One region of the Comamonas sp. UBA7840 genome, then DNA from elsewhere that is predicted to be linked to it. Evidence: predicted binding sites of a transcription regulator. Region 1 holds the regulator's gene; the other holds the start of a gene.

Region 1 (11,275 bases):
TGCGGTGCTGTGCCCTTGCTCTGCCATTTCCAAGACCAGGGCTGCCAGTTGCTTGCGTGCTATCAGCTTTTGTACGGTAGCCAGCTGCCAGCGCTGGTGGGCCGGCGCATCGTGTTGCTCGCCCAGCAGCAGCACGCTGGGCAGCGGCATGGCCTGTAACTGGGCCTGCCACTGTGCAGGGGTCAGGGTGGGTGTGGTGGTGGTGGTGGTGGTGGTGGTGGTGGAAGAAGGGGCGCTGTGGGCTGGTTCCACGGTAGAGGCCGGGGGCATGGTGTTGCAGGCGCTGAGCAGCAGTGCCAAACCAGCGGCCAGGCTGCAGCGCAGGAAGTCATCGGATCGCATGCCCGGATGCTAGAGCATCGCGCCGCCGCCGGGCCGCTGCAGGCCTGTGTGAAGGTGGAATTTTTGTATCAAAAAAAGGCAGCCGAAGCTGCCTGAAAGAATGTGCATCAAAACCGCTGCTAGCGCTGATGTATCAAGCGCCAGCAGCTATGGTTTGTGGATGGCTTACGCGCCAGCCTTGACCTTCAGGCGCCAGGCGTGCAGCAGGGGCTCGGTGTAGCCAGAAGGCTGGGCCACGCCCTTGAACACCAGGTCCAGTGCGGCTTGCATGGCTGCGCCGTTGGGGTTGGCCACCAGGCTCTTGTAGGCCGGGTCGCCGGCGTTTTGCTGGTCGACCACCTTGGCCATGCGGGCAAAGCTGTCGCGCACCATTTGCTCGGAGACCACGCCGTGCAGCAGCCAGTTGGCGATGTGCTGGCTGGAGATGCGCAGCGTGGCGCGGTCTTCCATCAGGCCCACGTTGTGGATGTCCAGCACCTTGGAGCAGCCCACGCCCTGGTCCACCCAGCGCACCACGTAGCCCAAAATGCCTTGCACGTTGTTGTCGACTTCTTGCTGCTTTTCGGCGTCCGTCCACTTGGGGTCTTTGGCCACGGGAATTTGCAGCAGGTCAGCCAGGATGTTGGCGCGCTCGGTGTCGGCACTGGTTTTTTCCAGCTCCTTTTGCACCTCGGCCACGTTCACCTGGTGGTAGTGCAGGGCATGCAGCGTCGCGCCGGTGGGCGATGGCACCCAGGCGGTGTTGGCTCCCGACTTGGGGTGGCCAATCTTTTGCTCCAGCATGGCCTTCATCAGGTCAGGCATGGCCCACATGCCCTTGCCGATCTGGGCACGGCCGCGCAGGCCCATGGTCAGGCCCACCAGCACGTTGTTGCGCTCGTAAGCGGGCAGCCAGGCGCTGGCCTTCATGTCGGCCTTGCGCACCATCGGGCCGGCGTGCATGGCGGTGTGCATTTCGTCGCCGGTGCGGTCCAGGAAGCCCGTGTTGATGAAGGCTACACGCGCAGGGGCGGCGGCGATGGAGGCCTTCAGGTTGGCGCTGGTGCGGCGCTCTTCGTCCATGATGCCCAGCTTCACGGTGTTGGGCTTGAGGCCCAGCAGTTGCTCCACGCGGCCAAACAGGGTGTCGGCAAACGCCACTTCGGCGGGGCCGTGCATTTTGGGCTTGACGATGTAGACGCTGCCGGTGCGGCTGTTGCGGATGCCGTTGGCACCGTGGCCCTGCAGGTCGTGCATGGCGATGGCGGTGGTGACCACGGCATCCAGAATGCCTTCAGGAATTTCTTTGCCTTCTGCGCCCCACAGGATGGCGGGGTTGGTCATCAAATGGCCCACATTGCGCAGGAACATCAGCGAGCGGCCGTGCAGCTTGACGGGCTGACCATCTGCACCGGTGTAGATGCGGTCGCCGTTCAGGCCACGGGTCATGGTCTTGCCGCCCTTTTCAAAGGACTCGGTCAGCGTGCCCTTCAAAATGCCCAGCCAGTTGCTGTAGCCCAGTACCTTGTCTTCGGCATCCACCGCAGCCACGGAGTCTTCCAGGTCCAAGATGGTGGAGACGGCGGCTTCCACCACCACGTCGGCCACGCCCGCAGCATCGGTCTGGCCGATGGGGGTGGACTTGTTGATGATGATGTCGATGTGCAGGCCGTGGTTCTTCAGCAGCACCGAAGTGGGCGCAGCCGCATCGCCTTGGTAGCCGACGAACTTGTCCGCATCCTTCAAGCCCGTGGTGTTGCCGTTCTTCAAAGTCACGACCAGCTTGCCGCCTTCGACCTGGTAAGCCGCTGCATCTTTGTGCGAGCCCGCAGCCAGTGGCACGGCCTGGTCCAGGAAGTTGCGTGCAAATTCAATGACCTTGGCGCCGCGCACGGGGTTGTAGCCCTTGCCCTTTTCGGCGCCGCCTTCTTCGCTGATGGCGTCGGTGCCGTACAGCGCGTCATACAGGCTGCCCCAGCGCGCGTTGGCGGCGTTCAGTGCGTAGCGCGCGTTCAGGATGGGCACTACCAGCTGGGGGCCGGCCATGGTGGCCAGCTCGGCATCCACGTTCTCGGTGGTGGCCTTGGCGTCCTTGGGCGACTCGACCAGATAGCCAATCTGTGTCAGAAATTTTTGGTATGCCGCCATGTCGGCGATGGGGCCGGGGTTGGCCTTGTGCCAGGTGTCCAGCTCGGCTTGCAGGCGGTCGCGCTCGGCCAGCAGGGCAGCATTCTTGGGGGCCAGATCGGCCACCAGTGCATCAAAGCCTTTCCAGAAGGCGGCAGCATCGACGCCGGTACCGGGCAGAACCTGCTCGTTGATGAAAGTGTGCAGTTCGTTGGCAACTTGCAGGCCGTGAACTTGGGTGCGTGCAGTCATGGTGGTAACCCCCTTGGATCAGTAGAAAACCAAAGCCCCAGTATTTGGAGCCTTGCTCCCACTGTATTGCAAAGTTTGGAGTTAATAAATTGGGCAAAAAGCTTATAACTGATGACTTTTATGCAAAAGTGGGCAACACTTCAAGCATCTGCTGTACGGAAGAATATGCAGAAAACATAGCTGCTAGCGCTTGGTGTATAAGCGTTAGAGGCCAATTTGGTTCATAAATTATTTGTGCCATGGACAAACTCAAAGCCTTCGAGTCCTTTGTCTCGGTTGCGACCAAAGGCAGTTTGACGGCCGCCGCCAAGGCCGAAGGGGTGGCGCCCGCCATCATGGGGCGCAGGCTGGATGCGCTGGAGGCGCACCTGGGCGTCAAGCTCATGGTGCGCACCACACGCCGCATCAGCCTCACGCACGAGGGCAGCGCTTTTTTGGAAGACTGCCAGCGTCTGCTGAGCGATGTGGCCAATGCCGAGGCCAGTGTTTCTGCAGGCGGCGTCAAGGCCACCGGGCATTTGCGCATCACCGCCCCGGCAGGGTTTGGCCGCCGCCATGTGGCACCGCTGGTGCCGCTGTTCCACGACCTGCACCCCGATGTCACCATCTCTTTGAACCTGAGCGACCGCGTGGTGGACTTGGCCGGGGAGGGCTATGACTGCGCGGTGCGGGTGGGGGATTTGCCCGATTCCTCGCTGATCAGCGTGCGCATGGCGGACAACCGCCGCCTGTGCGTGGCCACACCCGCTTACCTGCAGGCCTATGGCACGCCCCACCACCCGTCCGAGCTGGCGCAGCACCGCTGCCTGACGCTGTCCAGCGACGCCTCGCAAACCCGGGGCTGGGCCTTTCGCCTGCCCAGCCGCGATGGCGGCACCGAGGTGGTGCACTTCAAGCCCACGGGGCCGCTGGATTGCTCCGACGGCCAGGTGCTGCATGACTGGTGCCTGGGAGGCTGGGGCGTTGCATGGCGCAGCACCTGGGAGGTAGAGTCAGAAATTGCAGCGGGGCGTTTGCAGGAGGTGCTGGCGGAATTTGCCGCGCCACCCAACGGGATTTACGTGGTGTTTCCACAGCGCAAGCACATGACGCTGCGCTTGCGCCTGTGGATGGACTACCTCAAGGGGCAATATGAACGCCCTGAGTTTTGGAGCAAGGGGATAGCGCGATGACTTGGGAAGCAATTTTGGCCAGCCTGCACCTGGTGGCCATTCTGACGGCGGTGGTGTTTCTCTCCAGTGAGGCGGCGCTGTGCCGTGCGGAGTGGATGAATGCTGCGGTAGTGCGCCGTTTGGCCAGGCTGGACATGATTTACGGCCTGGCCGCGCTGGCGCTGCTGCTGACGGGTATTGCCCGCATCGTCTGGGGTGCCAAGGGCATGACGTGGTACGTCAGCCAGCCGCTGTTTCACCTGAAGATGCTGTTGTTTTTTGTGGCGGCCATCTTGTCGCTGCGTCCCACCTTCACCATCCGCAAGTGGCTCAAGGCGCTGGATGGGGCGGGCACCTTGCCCCAGCCCGAGGCGGTGCGCGCGGTGCGCACTTGGATCATGGTGCAAGCCCACATCATTCCCGTGATCGCGGTGATTGCCGTGTTCTGGGCACGGGGCATGTAGCCCTGCGAGGGCAGATGCCTTTAGCGGCGCACATAGCTTTTGCGCCCACTGTCTGAGATGCAATAGCGCCCGCCGCGTGGGCCGGTACACACCGCACCGCTGCGGCAGCTGCAGGTGGTGTCGGTAGCGGCCGGGGCCTGGAAAGCGCGCACCGCAGCAGGGGCGCGTGCATCGCTACAAATTTTGCGTGATGCGCTGAGGGAGCCGTCTTTACAGACAAACTGGCTACCCATGCAATGGTCGATGCCCCCTTTGCGCCCTGAACAGGGGGTGTTGGCGCCGTAGCTCTGGAAGGCCACGCCCAGCAGCAAGCAGGCCTGCGCACAGCGTGAAGTTTGCAAAACCATCTCCCTGACGTTTTTCGGATGCCCTGTATGCGTGATTTCAAGGCTTGGGCAGATTGTGCCCTGCGCACGTAAAATCGCCTGATGCTTTCTGTCAAACAAGAATTGCTCGCCGCCCTGGCGGCTGAGCTCGAAACCCTTTCGCCAGGCGCCGGCGCACGCGCTGCGTTTGAAAACCCCAAAGTGGCAGCCCATGGCGATTTCGCTTGTACGGCAGCCATGCAACTGGCCAAGCCGCTGAAGGCCAACCCCCGTGCGCTGGGCGAGCAGTTGCAAGCCGCCCTGATGGCCACAGCACCTTTTCAGCAGTGGGTGGAGGCGATTGAGATCGCAGGCCCCGGCTTTTTGAACATTCGCCTCAAGCCCGCCGCCAAGCAAGAAATCATCCGTGAAGTGCTGGGCCAGGCCGAGCAGTTTGGCTATCAGGCCGACCGTGGTGAAAACATCCTGGTGGAGTTTGTCTCTGCTAACCCCACAGGCCCCCTGCACGTGGGCCATGGCCGCCAGGCCGCAATTGGCGATGCCATCAGCAACCTGTATGCCACCCAGGGCTGGAAGGTGCACCGCGAGTTTTATTACAACGACGCGGGTGTGCAGATTGATACCCTGACCAAGTCCACCCAGTTGCGCGCCAAGGGCTTCAAGCCCGGTGACGATTGCTGGCCTACCGACAGCGACAACCCCCTGGCCAAGAACTTCTACAACGGCGACTACATCGCCGACATCGCGGCTGCTTTCCTGGCCAAGGAAACCGTGAAGGCCGATGACCGCGAGTTCACCGCCAACGGGGACGTCGAGGACTACGAAAACATCCGCAACTTTGCCGTGGCCTATCTGCGCAACGAGCAGGACAAGGACTTGCAGGCGTTCAACCTGAAGTTTGACGAGTACTACCTCGAGTCCAGCCTCTACACCAACGGCCACGTGGCCGATACGGTGCAGCGCCTGATTGCCAGCGGCTACACCTATGAGCAAGACGGTGCGCTGTGGCTCAAGTCCACCGAGTTTGGTGATGACAAGGACCGCGTGATGCGCAAGTCCGATGGTCACTACACCTACTTCCTGCCCGATGTGGCCTACCACATCCAGAAATTCCAGCGTGGCTACGGCAAGGTGGTGAACATCCAGGGCACGGACCACCACGGCACGATTGCCCGCGTGCGCGCCGGTCTGCAGGCCGCGAATGTGGGCATCCCCCAGGGTTACCCCGACTACGTGTTGCACACCATGGTGCGTGTGGTGCGCAATGGCGAAGAAGTGAAGATCAGCAAGCGCGCCGGCTCTTATGTGACCTTGCGTGACCTGATCGAGTGGACCAGCAAAGACGCCGTGCGCTTCTTCCTGCTCAGCCGCAAGCCCGATACCGAGTACACCTTCGACGTGGACCTGGCCGTGGCGCAGAACAACGACAACCCCGTGTACTACGTGCAGTACGCGCATGCGCGCATTTGCTCGGTGCTGCGTGCCTGGCAAGAAGCTGGTGGCGCTGGTGTGGCTGCGCTCAAGGATGTGGATCTGTCTGCGCTGGAAGGGCCGCAGGCCCAGGCGTTGATGCTGCTGCTGGCCAAGTACCCCGAAATGCTGACGGCCGCCGCCGCTGGCAACGCCCCGCATGACGTCACTTTCTACTTGCGAGATTTGGCTTCCGCCTACCACAGCTACTACGACGCAGAGCGTATCTTGGTGGACGACGAGGCCGTGAAACTGGCGCGTCTGGCACTGGTCGCTGCGACTGCGCAAGTGCTGCACAATGGCTTGGCTGTGCTGGGTGTGAGCGCACCCGAGCGCATGTAAGCGAAACAACAAGCAACGTGACAGGCGGTTTTATGGGTAAGCAGCAGCGTGGTGGCACCATCTTGGGGCTCATCATTGGTTTGATCTTGGGCTTGGGCATTGCGCTGGGTGTGGCGGTGTACGTCACCAAAGTGCCAGTGCCTTTCCTCAACAAGGGCGAGCACCGCGACATCGAGAAAACCGAACAGGAGCGCAACCGCAGTTGGGACCCCAATTCGCCGCTCTACGGCAGCTCGCCTTCGCGCGCGCCCCAGGCGCCTGCTGCGGCAGCGCCAGAAGCACCTGGCACTTCTGCCGCCATTCCCCCCGTCGACCCGGTTGCCAAGCCGCCAGCGGCTACGGCAGACCCGCTGGGTGATTTGGCCAAGGCGCAGGTCAAAGCCTCTGATGCCAAAGCTGCGGCAGAAGCCAAGGCGGCCGCCAGCACCGCCAACGCTGGCTCGGACGGATTTAGCTATTTTGTCCAGGCTGGCGCATTCCGCACCCAGGGTGATGCGGATGCCCAGCGTGCCAAACTCGCGATGCTGGGCTGGGAAGCGCGCATCAGTGAGCGTGAGCAAAATGGACGCCCGGTGTTCCGCGTGCGCGTGGGCCCTTTCGCCAAACGTGGTGATGCGGAGCAGCTGAAGCAAAAATTGGACGGCGCTGGGGTGGATTCGGCCTTGGTGCGCGTGCAGCAATGAACTTTTTGAGCGACCTATGCTCAATACCAACCATATCTCGTGAAGGAGTCTCTTTGATGCAACGCCGCCAGTTCTCTTTGGCCGCAGCCACTGCTGCAACTTCCCTGGCTTGGGGTGCCAACACTGCATTCGCGCAGCAAGCAGCCCCCAAGGAAGGCAAGGACTATGTGCGCCTTTCCAAGCCTGCACCCACCGAAGCCCCCGCAGGCAAGGTGGAAGTGGTGGAGTTCTTCTGGTACAGCTGCCCGCACTGCAACGACTTTGAGCCCACTTTTGCGGCCTGGAAGCAAAAAGCTCCGGCCAACGTGGTCGTGCGCCGCGTGCCTGTGGCGTTCAACGCCAGCTTTGTACCCCAGCAAAAGCTGTACTTTGCGCTGCAAGCCATGGACAACTTTGATGCCATGCACGTCAAGGTATTCCGCGCCATTCACGTGGAGCGCAACAAACTGGCCAAGGATGAGGACATCTTCAACTGGGTGGCCAAGCAAGGCGTGGATGTGAACAAGTTCAAGGAAATCTACAACTCGTTCAACGTGTCCAGCCAAGTGCGCAAGGCTACCGCGCTGCAGCAAGCCTACGACGTGGAAGGCGTGCCTTCCATGGGCGTGGCAGGCCGCTATTACACCGACGGCCCCCGCGCAGGCAGCATGGCCAACGTGCTGAATGTGGTGCAGCATTTGGTTGCACAAAGCGCCAACGCCTGATGCAGACAGGGTTGCGAGCCCTTGCGCAGCCACAAAGCCCGCCTTGTGCGGGCTTTTTTCATGGAAAACGAGCATGCATGACTACAATGTGCTGCAAGAAACGTGCCCTGCCCACATGACACCCAAACTCCTCACCTGCCTCTTGTTGACCGCCTTTGTCGGCGTTTCCGGTATTGCGCACGCCGAGCGTGCTGACCGTGACAAGCCCATGAACATTGAAGCGGATGCCTTGCGCCATGACGAGCTCAAGCAAACCAGTGTGTTCACCGGCAATGTGGTGATGACCAAGGGCTCGATCGTGTTGCGCGGTGCGCAGCTGGATGTGCGCCAAGATGCACAGGGCTACCAGCATGGCGTGGTCAAGGCAGAACCCGGCAAGCGTGCGTTTTTCCGGCAAAAGCGTGACACGGCGCCCGGCGCTCCCGAAGAGTTTGTCGAAGGCGAGGGCGAGGTCATTGAGTACAACGGCCAGACCGATGATGTGAAGCTGATTCGCCGTGGACAGTTGCGCCGCTATACCGGTGGCAAGCTCAGCGACGACATCATGGGCAGCGTCATCACCTATAACAATCTGACCGACGTGTTTACCGTGGATGGTGAAAAGCGCAGCAATGAGCCCTCGTCGGCACCCGCTGGCTCCGGGGGCCGCGTGCGCGCTATTTTGGCGCCCAAGGCCACCGCTGCCCCATCACCCTCGACCGCCCCAGCGCAGCCCTTGCAGCCTTCCGGCACCCTGAATTTGCAAGGAAAGTAATGGCTGAGCAGACCCAAGACATCGCAGGCACCAGCAAGCTGGAGGCCCGCCATCTGGCCAAGTCGTACGGCAGCCGCAAGGTGGTCAAAGACGTCTCCATCACGGTACAAAAAGGTGAGGTGGTGGGCTTGCTGGGCCCCAATGGCGCTGGCAAAACCACGTCGTTTTACATGATTGTGGGCTTGGTGCGCAGCGATGGTGGGGATGTGCTCATCGATGGGCACTCGGTGGGCAATATGCCCATCCACCAGCGCTCGCGCCTGGGGCTGTCGTACCTGCCGCAAGAAGCGTCGATCTTTCGCAAGCTGAATGTGGAAGACAACGTGCGTGCCGTGCTGGAGCTGCAAAAAGACGCAGCGGGTAAGCCGCTGTCGTCGGCAGAGATTGAAGCTCAGCTGAGCAAGTTGCTGCAAGAGCTGCGCGTTGAGCATTTGCGCATGTCGCCCTCGCTGGCGCTGTCCGGCGGTGAGCGCCGCCGTGTCGAGATCGCGCGGGCGCTGGCTACCAACCCACGCTTTATCTTGCTGGACGAGCCTTTTGCCGGTATCGACCCGATCGCGGTGATCGAGATCCAGCGCATCATCGGCTTTCTCAAGGAGCGCGGCATCGGCGTGCTGATTACCGACCACAACGTGCGTGAAACCTTGGGCATTTGTGACCACGCGTTCATCATCAGCGATGGCACGGTGCTGGCACAGGGAACGCCGCAGGAGATTGTCGAAAATCCGGATGTGCGCCGGGTCTACCTCGGCGAGCACTTCCGCATGTAACCCTCCTCAGCAGCGTTATCAAAAACAACAAGGGTCGAGAGAGCACACAGAGGGAGTACAGCGTTGAAGCCAGGTTTGTCACTGCGGGTCTCACAGCATTTAGCACTTACGCCGCAACTGCAGCAATCCATTCGCCTCTTACAGCTATCGACGCTGGAGCTGTCCCAAGAAGTTGAGCAGATGCTCGACGACAACCCTTTCCTCGAGATCGCGACCGAGGATGCGCCGCGCGAAGAATTTGGCCTCGACAGTGCCAATACCGCCCCGCAGGGGGATGCAGACACGGCGGAAGAATTTTCATATTCCATAGCTGACAGCGCAGGCGCAGCAAGCGCTGAAGGCCAAAAAGACCAAGAATTTTCAGCGCCGGAAAGCGATGTGCCCAATGACTGGGAAGGCGACGGCAGCGTGGACATGTCGTCCTTCGACGAGGGTGAATGGGGCGGTGAGGCCTCCGCACGCGGTCAGCGCAACGACGATGACGATGCGCCCACTGCCTTGGACTTGGCGGGCAGCCACGAGTCGCTGACCGACTTTTTGCACCAGCAGGCGCTGTCGCTGCGCCTGTCCGAGCTCGACCGCTACGCCCTGCGGTTTCTGATCGAAAACCTCAACGACGACGGCTACCTGGAAGATTCGCTGCAGGAGCTGGCTGAAGGGCTGGCTGGCACCGACGATCTGGAGCAGCTGGACGAGCTGGTGCACCGCTTCACCGTAGCACTGCGCCTGCTGCAGTCGCTGGAGCCGGTGGGCGTGGGCGCACGCGATCTGGCCGAATGCCTGCGCCTGCAGCTGTTGCACCTGCACCGCGAGGACCCGCGGGACGAGCTGCTGGAGGTGGCGCTGCAGGTGTGCGCGCAGCCGCTGGACATGCTGGCGCGGCGCGATGTGCGCAAACTGATGCAGGCCTGTGGCCTGCCCGAAGCCAAGGTGCGTGCCGCGCTGGGTGTGATTGCGCGGCTGGAGCCCAAACCGGGGCGCCGTTTTGCCGATGTGGAGCGCCACATCATCGTGCCCGATGTGATCGTCAAGAAGTTGCTGCGCAAGGGTACGGACGGTCTGGCGCAGTTCAGCGTGCAGCTCAACCCGGACGTGATGCCGCGCCTGCGCGTGCACGATGTGTACGCCAACGCCCTGCGCAGCCACAAGGGCAGCGACGGGCACGCCGGCCTGCAGCAGCGGCTGCAGGAGGCGCGCTGGTTTATCAAGAACGTGCAGCAGCGCTTTGACACCATCTTGCGCGTGTCCAAGGCCATCGTTGACCGGCAAAAGAACTTCTTCGTACATGGCGAGTTGGCCATGCGCCCGCTGGTACTGCGCGACATTGCCGATGAGCTGGGCTTGCACGAATCGACCATCAGCCGCGTGACCACGGCCAAGTACATGGCCACACCGCACGGCACCTATGAGCTGAAATTCTTCTTTGGTTCCGGGCTGGGCACGGAGACGGGCGGCAATGCCTCCAGCACGGCGGTGCGTGCCTTGATCAAACAGTTCGTGGCGGCCGAAAACACCAAAAAGCCGCTGTCGGACAGCCAGATTGCCGAGATGCTCAAGGAGCAAGGCATTGAATGCGCGCGCCGCACCGTGGCCAAGTACCGCGAGGCGCTCAAAATTGCGCCAGCGAACCTGCGCAAGGCGCTCTAAGCACGCTGAAGGGCCGGGTTGATACCTGTGCAGTAGCGCAGGTCGGCACGGCCCTTTAAAATTACCGCCTAGAACACCATCGAGAACGCAGCGGCTGACGCTGCGTTTTTGCTTTCAGCGGGAGTCTGCCGGCAGCCACACCACGGCGAGGCGGCTCGCGTATGCTGGACCCCTGCTATGAACCAATTGCATTTGTTTTTGCCCTGCGCCGCTGGCGTTGAGGGTTTTCTGGCCGACGAAGTGCGCGCTATTACGGGCGTGGGC
Region 2 (6,681 bases), on a different contig from region 1:
GCACAGCGGCCCCGCGACGGCGCCCAGGCCAAAAATAGCCCACTGGGTGGAGGCGTAGCTGGCGCCCAGATGCAGCTCGCGCGCCAGGTAGTCCACCCAGAACACGGTGTGCGGCACAAAACCAAAACCGTCGGTGACATACGCCAGCAGCACCAGCACCACGGGCAGCGTCCAGAGGGCCGGCGCTGGCAAGGCCGGGGCTAGGGCCTGGGGGGTGATGGCGATGGGGGCCGGAGCGGGCAGCAAGCGTGCGCAGCGCCAGCCGCCCCATAACGCGGCCACGCACACCAGCGCCAGGCCCCACCACACGGCACCCAGGCTTTGCAGCGCCAGGCTGGGCACCAAGGTGGCCGACAGCAGGGCGCCCACGCCAATGCCGCAAAACATCAGCGGGCCCAGAGCTGCCCGCCGCGCCAGCGGGGTGGCCGCCATGGCGATGGAGGGGCCCAGCACCATCAGCGTGGCGCCTGCCATGCCGGAAATCAGCCGCCAGACAAAGAACACGGGCATGGGCTGGGCAAAGCTGCAGCCGATAAAGCTCAGCGCCACCGCAGCCCAGCACAGCACCAGCACGCGCACCGCGCCCAGCCGGTCCGCCAGCGGAGCTGCAGCCAGTGCACCGATCAGATAGCCCAGCAGGTTGGCGGCGCCCAGGTAGGCCACCTGCTCGCCCGTGAACCAGCCGGCCAGCACCATTTGCGGCATCAGCGCGGTGTAGGCAAAACGGGCCAATCCCACGCCGCTGAGCGTGGCCAGAAAGCCGGTGAAAAAGAGGGGAAGTTCAGAGCGTTGAATCACAGGAGGCCTTGCAGAGCAATGGGCAGCAGATTAAGGGGCTGGAATCATCATGTCCAATGATTCAAAATGAAGTCCATCATCGTTTTTCATGATGTTGTAGATCGAAAGCTCTTGTGCCATGCAAATCAAATCCCTGCGCATTTTTGACGCCGTGGCCAGTACCGGCAGTTTTGGGGCGGCGGCCCAGCGCCTGCACACCGTGCAGTCCAATGTGACGGCCCATATCCAAAAGCTCGAAGATGAGCTGCAGGTGCAGCTGATTGAGCGCAGCAGCAGTCCCGTACATCTCACGCCCGCAGGCCACACCTTGCTGCCCCACGCGCAGCGCCTGCTGCAAACGCATGACCAAGCCTGCGCGCTATTTGCTGGCAGCGCGCCACCCACAGGGTGCTTGCGCATCGGGGCGATGGAAAGCACCGCCGCCTTGCGCCTGCCGCCGGTGTTGGCGCAGCTGTACCAAACCCAGCCGCACATGGATTTGCAACTGCGTACCGGGCCAACGGGAAGTTTGCTGGAGGATTTGCAGCGCGGCTTGCTCGACTGTGCCTTTGTGGCCGGCCAACCTCCGCAGCCCCGCTGGTGGGGGCTGCAGGTGTTCCAAGAAGAACTGGTGCTGGTCAGCCCCACGCCGCTGCCCGGCTTGCCCAGCCCGGAGGTGTTGCTGCGCACACCGTTTTTGGCCTTTCGCCAAGGTTGCAGCTACCGCCAGCGTATTGAGCTGCTGCTGGCCAGCCAGGGCGTTACGTCGGCACGCATCATGGAGATGGGCACGCTCGATGCCATCTTGGGCTGTGTGGCCGCAGGTATGGGTTTTGCGCTCATGCCCCGTGCCTTGATGCACACGCAGCAAGCGCGTTTTGGCATTCACTGCACGCCGCTGCCGGAGCCCTTGCGCAGCCAGATTGGCGTGGTCGACACGTGGTTGGTGGCTCCGCAGCCGCAGGGCTGGTCGCCGCAGTTGCGCGCCCTGGTGCAGCAGCTGGCGATGGAGGGTGCTGCAGTGACGATGGTCGCGACCGCAGTCACACCGATGTAATCACGTTGCCGTGTGCAGCAGGGCTCGGCGGTATTGCATGGCCTCGGCCACATGGGCACTCGCCACGCTGGGGCTGCCTGCCAGATCGGCAATCGTGCGCGCCACGCGCAGCGCACGGTGTGTGGCGCGGCTGCTCCAGCCCAAGCGGTCGGCGGCTCTGCGCAGCAACTGGGCGGCGGCTTCGTCCAGCTGCAGGTGCTGATCCAGCGCATCACCTTGCAGCATCTGGTTGCTGCAGCCCTGGCGGGCCAAGGCCATGGCCCGCGCCTGGGTGACGCGGGCTTGGATGGCTGCGCTGGCCTCGCCCTGGCGTGTGGTCAGCAACTGCTCGGCGGGCAGGTGGGCCACTTCCACATGCAGATCAATACGGTCCAGCAGCGGCCCGCTGAGCTTGCCCTGGTAGCGCGCCACCTGATCGGGCGTGCAGCGGCAAGCGCGCTGTGCGCTGCCCCAAAACCCGCAGGGACACGGGTTCATGGCTGCCACCAACTGAAAGCGTGCCGGAAATTCGCTGCTGTGCGCCGCACGGGCAATGGTGATGCGGCCCGTCTCCAGGGGCTCGCGCAAAGCCTCTAGCGCCGAGCGTGAAAACTCCGGAAATTCATCCAAAAACAAGGTGCCAAAGTGGGCGTAGGAAATCTCCCCCGGCTTCGGGGGTGAGCCGCCGCCCACCAATGCCACGGCGCTGGCCGTATGGTGTGGACTGGCGGTGCGGCGCAGCCCCCATTCTTCAGCTTTGAAGCGCCCGCACAGGCTAGCAATCGCGGCACTTTCTACGGCTTCTTGCTCGGTCATCGGGGGCAGGATGCTGGCAAAGCGCTGGGCCAGCATGGATTTGCCCGAGCCCGGCGGCCCCACCAGCAGCACGCCGTGCTGACCTGCTGCGGCAATTTCCAGCGCCCGCTTGGCGGGAGTCTGGCCCTTGACTTCGCCCATGTCGGCGGCCCCCTGCAAGCGCGCGCGTGGCGGGGTGGGCAGCTTGTGCCAGCCTGGCGCGCTGCTGGCATCCGGCGATGCGGAGGGGGGCAATAGCTGGGCCACCACGTCCAGCAAATGCTGGGCGCCATAGACCTCAGCCTGGGGTGCGCAGGCCGCTTCCGCCGCGCTTTCCATGGGCAATACCAAGCGGGTCTGAATGTGCTGCAGCTGCAAGGCCAGGCTGGTGGCCAGCGCGCCGCGTACCGGGCGCAGCTCCCCCGAGAGCGATAGCTCTCCCGCAAATTCCCAGCCGGGCAGCCGCGCAGCATCGATTTGCCCGCTGGCCGCCAGGATGCCCAAAGCAATCGGCAGGTCAAAACGCCCACTGTCTTTGGGCAGGTCGGCCGGCGCGAGATTGACGGTGATGCGCTTGTTGGTGGGAAATTCCAGCCCGCTGTTGGCAATCGCACAGCGCACGCGCTCCCGCGCCTCTTTGACTTCAACCTCGGCCAGCCCCACCAAATTGAAGCTGGGCAGGCCATTGGCCAAATGCACTTCCACGGTGACAGAAGGCGCTTGCAGCCCCAAAAGCGCCCGGCTTTGCACGCAGGCCAAACTCATGGCGTGTTTCTCCCTAAAACAGTGCGTAAAAAAGCAGCAAACGTTCCATCTGGTTGCACCAATTTGGTGCTTCGAGGCGATTGCCACGGTTGTCACTGTAGGACGCCTGGCCGCGCTGCACCAAGCCCGCTGGTTGGCACGCTCCCTGCTTAAAGGGCTTGTCACAACACTTTTTACAACTTCCCGCTTCCCGGAGGAACGTCTCATGAAAATGGTGTCAGCCATCATCAAGCCCTTCAAGCTCGACGAGGTGCGAGAAGCCCTGTCGCAGCTTGGTGTGCAGGGTATTACCGTGACCGAGGTCAAGGGCTTTGGCCGCCAAAAAGGTCACACCGAGCTGTACCGCGGCGCCGAATATGTCGTGGACTTTCTGCCCAAAGTGAAGTTGGAAGCTGCCGTCGATGACGCGGTGCTCGAGCAAGTCATTGAAGCCATCGAAGGTGCCGCGCGCACCGGCAAGATTGGCGACGGCAAGATTTTTGTGTATGACTTGGAGCAGGTCGTGCGTATCCGTACCGGTGAAACCGGCAACGATGCCCTGTAACGCAACCCTTGAGGCAAGAGACTGACATGAAAAAATCACTCCCTGCAATTGCACTGGGTCTGGGCCTGATGGCCGCAGCAACCGGTGCCTGGGCCCAAGAGGCTGCACCCGCGGTGGCTGCCGTCGTGGAAACCGCGGCCGAAGCCGCTCCTGCACTGAGCGCGGGTGACACCGCGTGGATGCTGACCTCCACCATGCTGGTGATCCTGATGATCATCCCCGGTTTGGCGCTGTTTTACGGCGGTTTGGTGCGCTCCAAGAACATGCTGTCCGTGCTGGCGCAGGTGTTCACCATCTTCTCGCTGATTACCGTGCTGTGGGCCATTTACGGCTTCTCGCTGACCTTTGGTGGTGAGGGCAAGTTTTTTGGAGGCTTTGACAAGATTTTCTTGGCAGGCATTACCCCGGACACGCTCTCAGCGACGCTGGCCACCATTCCGGAGTATGTGTTCGTGGCCTTCCAGTCCACCTTTGCAGCCATTACCGTGGCGCTGATCGTGGGTGCATTTGCCGAGCGCATCAAGTTCTCGGCCGTGATGATCTTCTCTGTGCTGTGGTTCACCTTCAGCTACATCCCCATGGCACACATGGTGTGGGGCGGTGGCCTGCTGGCCAAAGACGGCGCGCTGGACTTCGCGGGCGGCACCGTGGTGCACATCAACGCCGCCGTGGCGGGCCTGGTGGGTGCTTACATGGTGGGCAAGCGCATCGGCTTTGGCAAAGAAGCCCTGCCCCCGCACAGCCTGACACTGACCATGGTGGGTGCATCGCTGCTGTGGGTGGGCTGGTTTGGTTTCAACGCGGGCTCGGCCGGCGCAGCCAACGGGATTGCGGGTCTGGCGTTCATCAACACCATCTTGGCGACCGGCGCAGCAGCCGTGGCGTGGATCGTGGCGGAAGGTCTGCACAAGGGGAAGCCTTCCATGCTGGGTGCGGCCTCGGGTGCGGTGGCGGGTCTGGTCACCATCACGCCTGCGGCAGGCTTTGTGGGCCCCATGGGCTCCATCGTGATGGGCTTGATTGCTGGCCCTCTGTGCCTGTGGGGGGTTTCGGGCCTGAAGCGTCTGCTGAAGGTGGACGATGTGTGCGACGTGTTTGGCGTACACGGTGTCGGCGGTATCTTGGGTGCCATCTTGACCGGTGTGTTCTGCGCTGCCGGCCTGGGCGGCGTGGAGCCCGAAGGCTTCAACATGGCGCACCAAGTGTGGGTGCAGTTCAAGAGCGTGATCGTCACCATCGTCTGGTGCGGTGTGGTCTCCTTCATTTGCTTCAAGATCGCAGATGTCCTGGTGGGTCTGCGGGTGGCTGAAGATGCGGAACGCGAAGGTCTGGATATCACCACCCACGGTGAGTCCGCCTACAACCGTTAAGCAGAGTGTGCAGGCAGGCGCCCTGCCTGCTGGAGGTACCAGAGCCGCCCTTCGGGGCGGCTTTTTTTGGCCCTCACAGTCTGATTCACGGTGGGCATTCAAAAAATTCACATGGCCAGCGCAGGCAAATCCGCGTGAGGCGGCTACGATTCAGCCCATGGATACCGCCCTTCACCAGACGCTTGAGCGCGTACGCGCTGCCGTTGCTGATTCTTCGCCACTGCGCATTCGCGGGGGCGGCAGCAAAGACTTTCATGCCTTGCAGTTGCAGGGCGCTATTTTGGACACCCGCAGTTTGCACGGCATCGTCAGCTACGAGCCCAGCGAACTGGTGGTGACGGTGCGCGCCGGCACGCCCTTGGCGGAGCTGGAAGCCGCCTTGGCAGAGCAAGGCCAGTGCTTGGCCTTTGAGCCCCCGCACTTTGCTGGTGTGGAGGGGGATGTTTCCACCGTAGGCGGCATGGTGGCTGCGGGCTGGAGTGGCCCGGCGCGCGCCAGCGTGGGTGCCGTGCGTGACTTTGTGCTGGGGATTGAAATCATCAACGGCCAAGCCGAGCTGCTGCGCTTTGGCGGCACGGTGATGAAAAACGTGGCCGGTTACGACGTGTCGCGCCTGATGGCGGGCAGCTGGGGCACGCTGGGCTTGATCACCGAAGTCAGCCTCAAAGTGCTGCCGGTAGCGCCGGGTGAAGCCACGCTGCGCTTTGAGGGCATCAGCCAGGCCGAAGCGCTGCAGCGCCTGAACCAGTGGGGCGGCCAGCCTTTGCCGCTGAACGCCAGCTGCTGGGTCGAAGACAACGGCGTGGGCACGCTGTACGTGCGGTTGCGCGGTGCGGTGGCAGCCGTCGAGGCGGCATGCCACAACATGGGCGGAACGCGCATGGATGCTGCGCAGGCTGCTCCAGATTGGATAGCGTGCCGCGAGCAAACACTGCCCTGGTTCAGCGCACGCGCTGCCACGGACTGCCTGTGGCGCCTGTCGGTGCCGCAAACGGCACCAGCCTTGGCGCTGCCTGCTGGGGTGGCCGCACCTTTGGTGGAATGGCACGGTGGCTTGCGCTGGGTGCAAGCCCCGCGCAGCATGGGCGCCACCCTCAAGGCGCTGGCGCAGCAAGTGGGCGGGAGCGCTTCACTCTTTAGAGCTGAAAGCGCAGGCCAGATAAGCGCAGAAGCCATTTTTGGCCCACAACTTGCAGCCATGCAGCGCATCCACGCACAACTCAAGCAGGCGTTTGACCCGGCCGGTATCTTCAATCCCGGGCGTGCCATGGCTCAAGGGTGAGCCATGCGCAGATTGCGCCATCTCACAAGCTCCCACCGCACTGGTGCCACCAACCGTGCACTGGGCTACTTGATGGCTTTCAATGCCGGTGCCATCAACGCAGGCGGCTTCA

What was found. Region 1 encodes sigma-54, which starts transcription at its own class of promoters, with help from an activator protein. Its sites were predicted from a motif close to TGGCANGNAANCTGCTTT; they were not measured.
Region 2: a site for sigma-54 is predicted at 3,508-3,525, ahead of B3R00_RS00695 (P-II family nitrogen regulator). Genes of this name have one in related genera too.

The regions. Positions count from the first base shown of each region.
Region 1 covers NZ_DLTI01000038.1:3,814-15,088, reverse strand. Annotated here, with positions in the region: partial or broken gene B3R00_RS16370 (ChaN family lipoprotein) at 1-150, opposite strand, end outside; gene B3R00_RS14430 (malate synthase G) at 508-2,700, opposite strand; gene B3R00_RS14425 (LysR family transcriptional regulator) at 2,940-3,872, shown strand; gene B3R00_RS14420 (DUF2214 family protein) at 3,869-4,315, shown strand; gene B3R00_RS14415 (hypothetical protein) at 4,336-4,656, opposite strand; gene argS (arginine--tRNA ligase) at 4,744-6,453, shown strand; gene B3R00_RS14405 (SPOR domain-containing protein) at 6,486-7,136, shown strand; gene B3R00_RS14400 (thiol:disulfide interchange protein DsbA/DsbL) at 7,193-7,840, shown strand; gene lptA (lipopolysaccharide transport periplasmic protein LptA) at 7,956-8,594, shown strand; gene lptB (LPS export ABC transporter ATP-binding protein) at 8,594-9,364, shown strand; gene B3R00_RS14385 (RNA polymerase factor sigma-54) at 9,428-11,011, shown strand; gene B3R00_RS14380 (THUMP domain-containing class I SAM-dependent RNA methyltransferase) at 11,189-11,275, shown strand, end outside.
Region 2 covers NZ_DLTI01000004.1:21,018-27,698, reverse strand. Annotated here, with positions in the region: gene B3R00_RS00710 (YbfB/YjiJ family MFS transporter) at 1-798, opposite strand, end outside; gene B3R00_RS00705 (LysR family transcriptional regulator) at 917-1,834, shown strand; gene B3R00_RS00700 (YifB family Mg chelatase-like AAA ATPase) at 1,835-3,373, opposite strand; gene B3R00_RS00695 (P-II family nitrogen regulator) at 3,579-3,917, shown strand; gene amt (ammonium transporter) at 3,944-5,287, shown strand; gene glcE (glycolate oxidase subunit GlcE) at 5,436-6,569, shown strand; gene B3R00_RS00680 (YoaK family protein) at 6,573-6,681, shown strand, end outside.